2 regions of the Aminiphilus sp. genome follow, and region 1 is predicted to be linked to the other one. Evidence: riboswitches for the same ligand, from Rfam matches in the RefSeq annotation. Region 1 holds a riboswitch; the other holds the start of a gene.
What was found. A riboswitch is a leader RNA that binds a small molecule or an ion and turns the genes downstream of it on or off. The one in region 1 is predicted to bind fluoride.

Region 2: it holds a riboswitch for fluoride, as region 1 does, so the genes downstream of both, Q1K49_RS13055 (dynamin family protein) here and Q1K49_RS08350 (hypothetical protein) in region 1, are expected to answer to the same signal.

What each region holds. Positions count from the first base shown of each region.
Region 1 is NZ_JARKPW010000137.1:13,198-17,346, forward strand. It holds gene Q1K49_RS08345 (DMT family transporter) at 1-758, shown strand, start outside; fluoride riboswitch at 904-969, shown strand; gene Q1K49_RS08350 (hypothetical protein) at 1,022-2,551, shown strand; gene Q1K49_RS08355 (hypothetical protein) at 2,548-4,137, shown strand.
Region 2 is NZ_JARKPW010000207.1:2,011-6,159, reverse strand. It holds gene eno (phosphopyruvate hydratase) at 1-1,233, shown strand, start outside; fluoride riboswitch at 1,297-1,362, shown strand; gene Q1K49_RS13055 (dynamin family protein) at 1,383-3,149, shown strand; gene Q1K49_RS13050 (ammonium transporter) at 3,252-4,149, opposite strand, start outside.

The sequences.
Region 1 (4,149 bases):
TGTTTCTCGCCTGCGTGCTGTGGCGGCGCATGGCCGCCCTGGACCGGAAGCAGATGGTGCTTGCCGGAGGGCTCGGCGTCTTTCTAGGGTTTGTTTTCTTCGCCCACATCTTCGGACTGCAGCTTACCACGGCGGGGAAGCAGTCCTTCATCGCCGGATCGAACGTGGCCATGGTTCCCTTTCTCTACGCGCTCCTCTATCGGCGATGGCCCGGGGCGGTGGCCACGGTGGCGGCGCTGCTCACCACGGCGGGACTGCTCGTCATGGCCTTTACCCCCTCCATGGTCTGGGGGATGGGGGACGGTCTCTCCCTGCTGCTTGCCCTGGGCATCGCCCTCCACGTGCTCATCGTCGGGAACCTGAGTCGCCGCATGGATCCCGTGGGACTCACGGGGGTGCAGATGGCGGTGACGGCGGTCTTTCTGGTGCTTGCGGCGGCGCTCTTCGAGCCGATGCCGCACTTCGGGGCGCTGCCTCCGAAGATATGGGGCGGCGTGGTCTACGTGGCGCTCTGCGTCACCGCCATCCCTTTTCTGGTGCAGAACGTGGCGCAGCGGTACAGTCCGGAGATCCACGCGGCGATCCTGCTCTCCCTGGAGAGTCCCTTCGGCTACGTCATCGCTCTTCTGCTGGGGCAGGAGGTGCTCAATGCCCAGGTCGTCCTCGGCGGTGTGGTGATCCTCTCGGGGGTGCTTCTCGCCGAATCGGAGCCGTTTCTCCGGCGTTTCTTCTCCCGGGCGGAGGCGACGGGGAGCTGATGCATTCCCATGGGGTATGGGGTATCATGACGGGGCGAAAGAGCGGGACGGCATGGAAACGGAACGGTTCGGCACGGCGATGGAGCCGGTGAGGCGGGCAGTGTTCCGTCCTCTCGTCCGGAAGAACACGCTCCGCCGCTCCGGCCTGTTCCAAGGGGATGGAGTTCCCCGAAGAAATGCCCTCCAGGGGGCTGATGACTCCTGACACGTACGGGAAATGCGGCACCGAAGGCGGTGCCGGTGGTGTGTCGGGAGGTGGTTGTATGACATTTTCAAGCATTCTCTTCAGAACCGAAGCGGAGAGAAAGAAAGCGGGCCGGGCTCCGGAGTGCTTCACCGACCTGAATCTCGATCAGGTGGTGGAGGCGATCACGGAAGCGTATGGAGAGTACGATCTGGCGTCCTTTTTTTATGTGCCCCTCGAAGGGCTCGACGCGATTCGGTACCGCCACGACGTGATGAAGGACCTTGAAAAGGAGGGAACGGCCCGGATTTTCCGCACCTTCGCCGAGGGCATGCGGCACGTGCGAACCTGCCTCGCCCGGGAAAAGAAGATGTATTACGCGCTCCAGAAGCAGCGGTGGTTTCTGGAGGCGGTTTTTGTGTACTGCCACACCCTGGGTGCTCTCGAAGGAGCGCTTCGCGCCGCTCGCCCCGCGTCGGAAGGCCTTTCCGCCCTGCTCGCCTTTCTCGAAGCGTATCTCCGCTCCGCGCCCTTCCAGTCCCTCGCCTCAGAGGCGGCGGGACTGAGGGAAGAGCTTGCGGCGGTGCGCTATTCCCTTTTTCTCAAGGGGAGCACGATCCGCGTGCGCCCCTACGAGGGCGAGGACGACTACAGCGCCGAGGTGGAGGCGACTTTCGCCAGATTCAGGCAGGGCGCGGCGAAGAGCTACCTCTCGTCCTTTCCCGAGGATGCGAGCATGAACCACGTGGAGGCCAAGATTCTGGACTGCGTGGCGGAGCTGAATCGGGATCTCTTCGATCGGGTGGGACATTTTTCCGAGGCGAACCGATCGTTTCTGCACGAGACGATTCGCGTCTTCGACCGGGAGATCCACTTCTATCTGGCTGTTCTGGACTATGTCCGGCGCTTCGCCGCCGCGGGGCTCGCCTTCTGCTATCCCGAGATGAGCGATGTCTCGAAGGAGTGCTACGCCGAAGATCTTTTCGACGTGGCGCTGGGGCAGAAGCTCGTCTCCCGGGGGGAAGAGATGGTGCGCAACAGCTTTCGCCTGGAGGGGGAGGAGCGCATCTTCGTCGTCTCCGGGCCGAATCAGGGAGGCAAGACTACCTTCGCCAGAGCCTTCGGCCAGGTGCATTATCTAGCGGCCCTGGGCTGCCCCGTTCCCGCGGCGAAGGCCCGCCTGTTCCTCGCCGACCGGGTCTTCACCCATTTCGAGAGGGAGGAGAACCTGGAGGATCTCCGGGGAAAACTTCAGGACGACCTTGTGCGGATCCGGGACATTCTCGACCGGGCCACGGGGAGGAGCGTCATCGTGCTCAACGAGATTTTTTCCTCCACCACCCTGGCGGATGCCCGCACTCTGGGGCGGAGGGTTCTGGAGAGGATCATGGAGCTGGACGCACTGTGCGTGTGCGTGACCTTCATCGACGAACTCTCCCTGTTGGGTGCGAGGACGGTGAGCATGGTGAGTTCCATCGTGCCGGGGGATCCCACCAGGAGGACCTTCACGATCCGCCGGGCCCCCGCGGACGGTCTGGCCTACGCACTTTCCCTGGCCGAGAAGTACCGGCTCACCTCACGGGCGCTTGCGGAGCGCATCCGATCATGAAAATCTTTTTGCTGTATCGGGATCGTAACGTCGTTCTCCGGCAACGGGATGTGCCCTATAATCTCCATGACCTGGAGGAAGATCTGGATGTGGATGTCCTCACGGGTGCCATGGCCCTGGAAGACCCGTTTCTCCGGGACGTGGCGAGGAGTGTCTTTTTCGAGACACTGTCCGATCTCTCCGTTCTCGCCTATCGGCAGGCCGTTCTGGAGGATTGTCTGCGGAACGCGGCGACGGTGCGGGAGCTGTACGCGCTCGCCGTGGAGGCCATCGAAGGGGAGAAAAAACAGTATTTCGGCATCTTCGGAAAATATCCCGGATCGATTCTGCGACGGTCCGTCGATGTGCTCCGCCTGTTCACGGGCATTCTGAAAAAGGTGCGCCGCATTGCCGACGAGAGGGAGGGTTCGTTCGCCTCCGAGGGATTCCGTTCTCTCTTCGGCATGCTCAAGGGCGAATTGGACGATGCCTACTTCCGTGCCGTGGAGGCACACCTGGAGGTCCTTCTGTTCCGCCGGGGGATGCTCGTCAGTGCGGGACTCGGCGAGGGAAGCAGAGGACGGGACTATGTGCTCCGGAGGCCGAAAGCGGAGGACCGGGGATGGCTGGGGCGTCTTTTCCGGAAAAGGACGCGGGAATACGCGTTCACCATCAGCGACAGGGATGAGAGCGGCGCCAGGGCGCTGTCGGAGCTTAAGGAGCGGGGGATCAATCTCGTGGCGAACGCCCTCGCCCAGTCCGTGGAGCACGTGCTCGCCTTTTTCGTCGCCCTGCGCACCGAACTGGCTTTTTACGTGGGATGTCTGAACCTGTACGAGCATCTTGCGCGGAAGGGACTGCCCGTGTCCTTTCCGTCGCCTCTTTCCGCAAAGGAAGCGCGGCATTCCGCCCGGGGGCTGTATGATGTCTGTCTCGCCCTGAAACTGGAGAGCGGCGTGGTGTGCAACGACCTGGACGCCGACGGAAAGCGGCTCGTGGTGATCACCGGGGCCAACCAGGGCGGAAAGTCCACGTTTCTGCGCGCTCTCGGAGTTGCGCAACTGATGATGCAGTGCGGCATGTTCGTTCCCGCCGCGTTTTTCCGCGCAAGCGTCTGCTCCGGTGTCCACATCCACGGCAAGCGGCGGGAGGACGTGACCATGAAGAGCGGGAAGTTCGACGAGGAACTCGACAGGATGAGTTCCCTCGTGGACAACCTGGCTCCCGGCGCTCTTGTGCTCTTCAACGAGTCCTTTGCGGCGACGAACGAGAGAGAGGGATCGGAGATCGCCGGGCAGATCGTTTCCGTGCTGGTGGAAAAGGGAATGCGCGTCGTCTTCGTCACGCATCTGTATGAATTTGCCCGGTGCTTCTACGAGAAAAGGTCCGAAACGATGCTGTTTTTGCGGGCGGAGAGGTGCTCCGGAGGAGAGCGGACGTTCCGGATCACCGAGGGAGAGCCTCTCCGGACGAGTTTCGGCGATGACCTGTACCGCCGGATCTTCTGCGAACGAGAGGCGGTCGGTACGGAGTTCTCCGGAGAAGTCGGGGAGCACGGAACCGGAGATGTGGATGGCGTTGCGAAGTGCTCCGACGGAGACTCCTGAAGAAATCCCGAG
Region 2 (4,149 bases), on a different contig from region 1:
GAAATTCTCGATTCCCGAGGGAATCCGACGGTGCGCGTCTTTGTAGAGCTGGAGGGCGGAGTCCGGGCGAGCGCGTCCGTGCCCTCCGGTGCGTCCACCGGTGAAAACGAGGCAGTGGAGCTTCGGGACGAGGAGAAGAACCGTTACGGCGGTAAAGGCGTCCGGAAGGCCGTGGCCAATGTGGAAGAGCACATCGCTCCCCGGGTAGTGGGTATGGATCCCACGCGGCAGGCGGAACTCGATGCGGTCATGATCGAGCTGGACGGTACGCCGAACAAGGCGCGCCTCGGGGCGAACGCGATCCTCGGCGTGTCCATGGCGGCAGCCAGAGCTGCGGCAACGGCACTGGACCTTCCCCTCTACGCCTACCTCGGAGGCGTGGGCGCGGTGCATGTTCCCGTTCCCATGATGAACATCCTCAACGGAGGAAAGCACGCGGAGAACAGCGTCGATTTCCAGGAATTCATGGTGATGCCTCACGGCGCCCCCTGCTTCGCCGAGGCGCTCCGGTACGGCGCTGAAACCTTCCACGCCCTGAAGAAGATTCTCCAGAAAAAAGGCTATGCCGTGGGCGTCGGTGACGAAGGCGGTTTCGCCCCGAACCTGAAGAGCAACGACGAGGCCTGCGAGGTCATCGTGGAGGCCATCGCCGCCGCGGGCTACGAGCCGGGAAAGGACATCTCCATCGCCCTGGATCCTGCGGCGAGTTCCTTCCGGGAAAAGAAATCCTACGAACTCACCAAGTCGGGCCAGGGCAGGAAAACCAGCGCCGAGATGACCGCCCTCTACGCGGAATGGCTCGATCGCTTCCCCATTGTCTCCATCGAGGACGGCCTCGGCGAGGACGATTGGGAGGGATTCCGGGAACAGACCGCCGCCCTGGGAGACCGCATCCAGATCGTGGGGGACGACATTTTCGTGACGAACACCACTTTCATCCGGCGCGGCATCGAGGAAAAAACCGCCAACGCCGCTCTCATCAAGCTGAACCAGATCGGAACGGTGACGGAGACCATCGAGGCCATCCACCTTTGCCGCGAAGCGGGATGGGGCTTCGTGATCTCCCACCGTTCCGGCGAGACGGAGGATGCCTTCATGGCGGATTTCGCCGTCGCCATGGGGGGCGGCCAGATCAAGACGGGATCGGCCTGCCGAAGCGAGCGGATCGCCAAGTACAACAGGCTTCTGGAGATCGAACACGAACTCGGCGCACGAGCGCGGTTCGGACGATAGAGCGACACCTCGCCGGAGGTGCGGAACATGCCGCATCTCCGGCTTCTTCCTCCGGCCTCAGGAGGACCGATGGGCGATGGCGTTCGCCCCGAAATGCCGATCCTCTCGGCTGATGACGCCTGATTTTTTTCGCCGGGAGGCACGTGCGCATGACGTCAAAGACACAGGAACTGCTTCGGGTGCTCTCTGAAATGAGAGAACACCCGCTCTCCCCGTCCCAACGAGAACTTCTGGAGGATACTGCGAACCGCATCGAGGAGGATCGGTTGTACGTCGCCGTGGTGGGACAGTTCAAACGGGGCAAGTCCACCTTCCTCAATGCCATCCTCGGAGAAAGGATCCTCCCCACGGGAGTCCTTCCCCTCACGAACATCATCACCGTTCTGGACGCAGGCCCGGAACGGGAGCTGGAAATCCACTTCCGGAACGGAACCGTGAAGAAGGACGACGTGGCCCACCTGGACCGTTACGTGGCGGAAAAGGGCAATCCCAACAACGAGAAAAACGTCGCCTGGGTTCGTCTTCGCCACCCCGCCCCGCTGCTGGCGAAGGGCATCACCCTCGCGGACACGCCCGGCGTAGGCAGTCTTTTCGAGTCGCAGACGGAAGTGACGAAGACCTTTCTGCCCCGCATCGATGCCGCGTTCTTGCTCATCTCCGCGGACTCCCCGCTTTCCGAAGGCGAGCTGGCCTTTCTGGAGGACCTGCGCTCCCAGGTCCGGCATCTCTTCGTGCTGCTCAACAAGGTGGATTTCGTCGATGTCGAGGGACTCGCCGAGCTGCGCACTTTCCTCGCCGCACAGCTCCGGGAAAATCTGGGAGAGCCGGAACTCCCCCTGTTCGCCATCGCAGCCAAACCGGCCCTTGATGCGCGTCTCCGAAAGGACGCCGCAGCCCTCGAAAAAACAGGTCTCGCCGCCGTGGAAACCCTTCTCGCAGAGCTTTCCGAGCGGGATCGCGCCGCCGTGCAATGGGACGCGAACTCCCGGCGCGCCCTCGGCATCGCCAGAGCACTGCGAACGGACGCCCTCATCGAAAGCCGCTCCCTCAAACAACCTCTCGATGTGCTGACGAAACAGATCGACACCTTCGTCGCCGGCGTATCAGGACTTCAGGAACGCCGCTTCGAAGCGGAAACGTTGCTGGAGAAGGAACTGGAGGGAATGATCCGTGCCCTCGAAAACGATCTGGATCGCATCCGCAAGGAGTACCCGCCCCGCATCGCACAGGAGATCCGAGCCGAGGTGACGCGGCGGAGTTCCCTGGGAACGAAGGAGTTCACGGATCATCTGGAGCGCCTTGCGAACGAGCGTCTCGTGGCACATTTCGAAGAGTGGTTTCTCCAAACCGAGCGGCACATGGAATCCACCTACCAGACGCTCACGGAACGGCACCGGAGACGGCTTACCTCCCTTCTGAAGGAGCTGCTTGACCTGGGATCGAGCGTCTTCGACGTGGACCTTGACGAGTGGGAACTTCCCGAGGAACTCTCTTCGGAACGGGAATTCTATTACCTCGAGGGCGAGACACGCCCTTTCTTCGACCTGGAGGGAACGGTCCTTTCCCTCGGCGAGGCACTTCTTCCCCGGTCGGTGGGGCAGAATCTGGTTCTCAAACGCCTGCTCTCCCGGCTTCCCCAAAGAGTGGACGCCAACTGTGGACGCATCCGCTACGACATGGTACGACGCGTCAAGGACAGCTTCCTCCACTTCCGGAGCCGCCTGCGCAACCTGGTGGAGGAAACCGCCGGAGGCATTGAAAAGGCTGCCCGCTCCGCCCTGGAACAGCGCACACAGACCAGGGAGGCGCAACTGCGCCGGGAGGAAGCGCTCCTGCGGGTCGTCGCGCAATGCGACGACTGGATACGCACACTGACACAAAAAGAGAGTGAAACGCCCCTGTCCGTGGGGAAATGATCTCTTCCGGCAGCGGAAAACAACAAGGCGAGAAAGAGCTTTCTCTTTTCAGAGAGGTCTTTCTCGCCTTGTCCTTTCTTCCGCGCTTTGCCGTCGAGCGTGCTATTCCGCTGTGTTTCCGGCCGGTTTGAGGAGAAAGTCTCCGTAAGCATCCACGAGGTGCTCGTTCCGGTCCAGCCCCTCCACCTCCTCCGAGGCGGGAACACGAAGTCCCACAAGAGCGTCGATGACCTTGAAGAGCACAAAGGCGGCGGCGAACGTCCAGATTGCAATGGCACCCACACCGGTGAGCTGGACGACCAATTGCGCAGTACCTCCTCCGTAGAGCAGGCCTCCTTCGGAGGCAAAGACGCCCACGAGCACGGTCCCGAGAGCCCCGCAGACTCCGTGCACACCTATGGCACCCACGGGATCGTCTATCTTGAGCACCTTGTCGATGAATTCCAATGCATAGACCAACACTCCCCCGGCGATGATCCCGATGAGCACCGCTCCCGCGGGAGAAACGGCAGCACATCCTGCGGTGATGGCCACAAGCCCTCCCAGAACACCGTTGAGGGTCATGCTCACGTCGGGTTTGCCATAGCGATCCCAGGTGATGAGCATCACCGTCACCGCCGCCGCCGCCGCCGCGAGGTTCGTGGTCACCGCGATGTATCCGATGCTCGCATCGGTTCCGGAGAGCGAGCTGCCGGGATTGTAGCCGAACCATCCGAACCAGAGAATGTAGACCCCCAGTGCACCCAAGGTGAGACTGTGCCCTGGAATCGCCCTGGGCGTTCCGTCCTCACGGTACTTCCCGATGCGGGGACCGAGGATGGCCGCTCCCACGAGAGCGGCCCAGCCGCCTACGGAGTGCACCACGGAACTGCCCGCGAAGTCGATGAAGCCCCGCTCACCCAACCATCCGCCACCCCATGCCCAATGTCCCACCACAGGGTAGATGACGGAGGAGATGACCAGACTGTAGAGAAGGTAAGCAGTGAAACGAGTCCGTTCC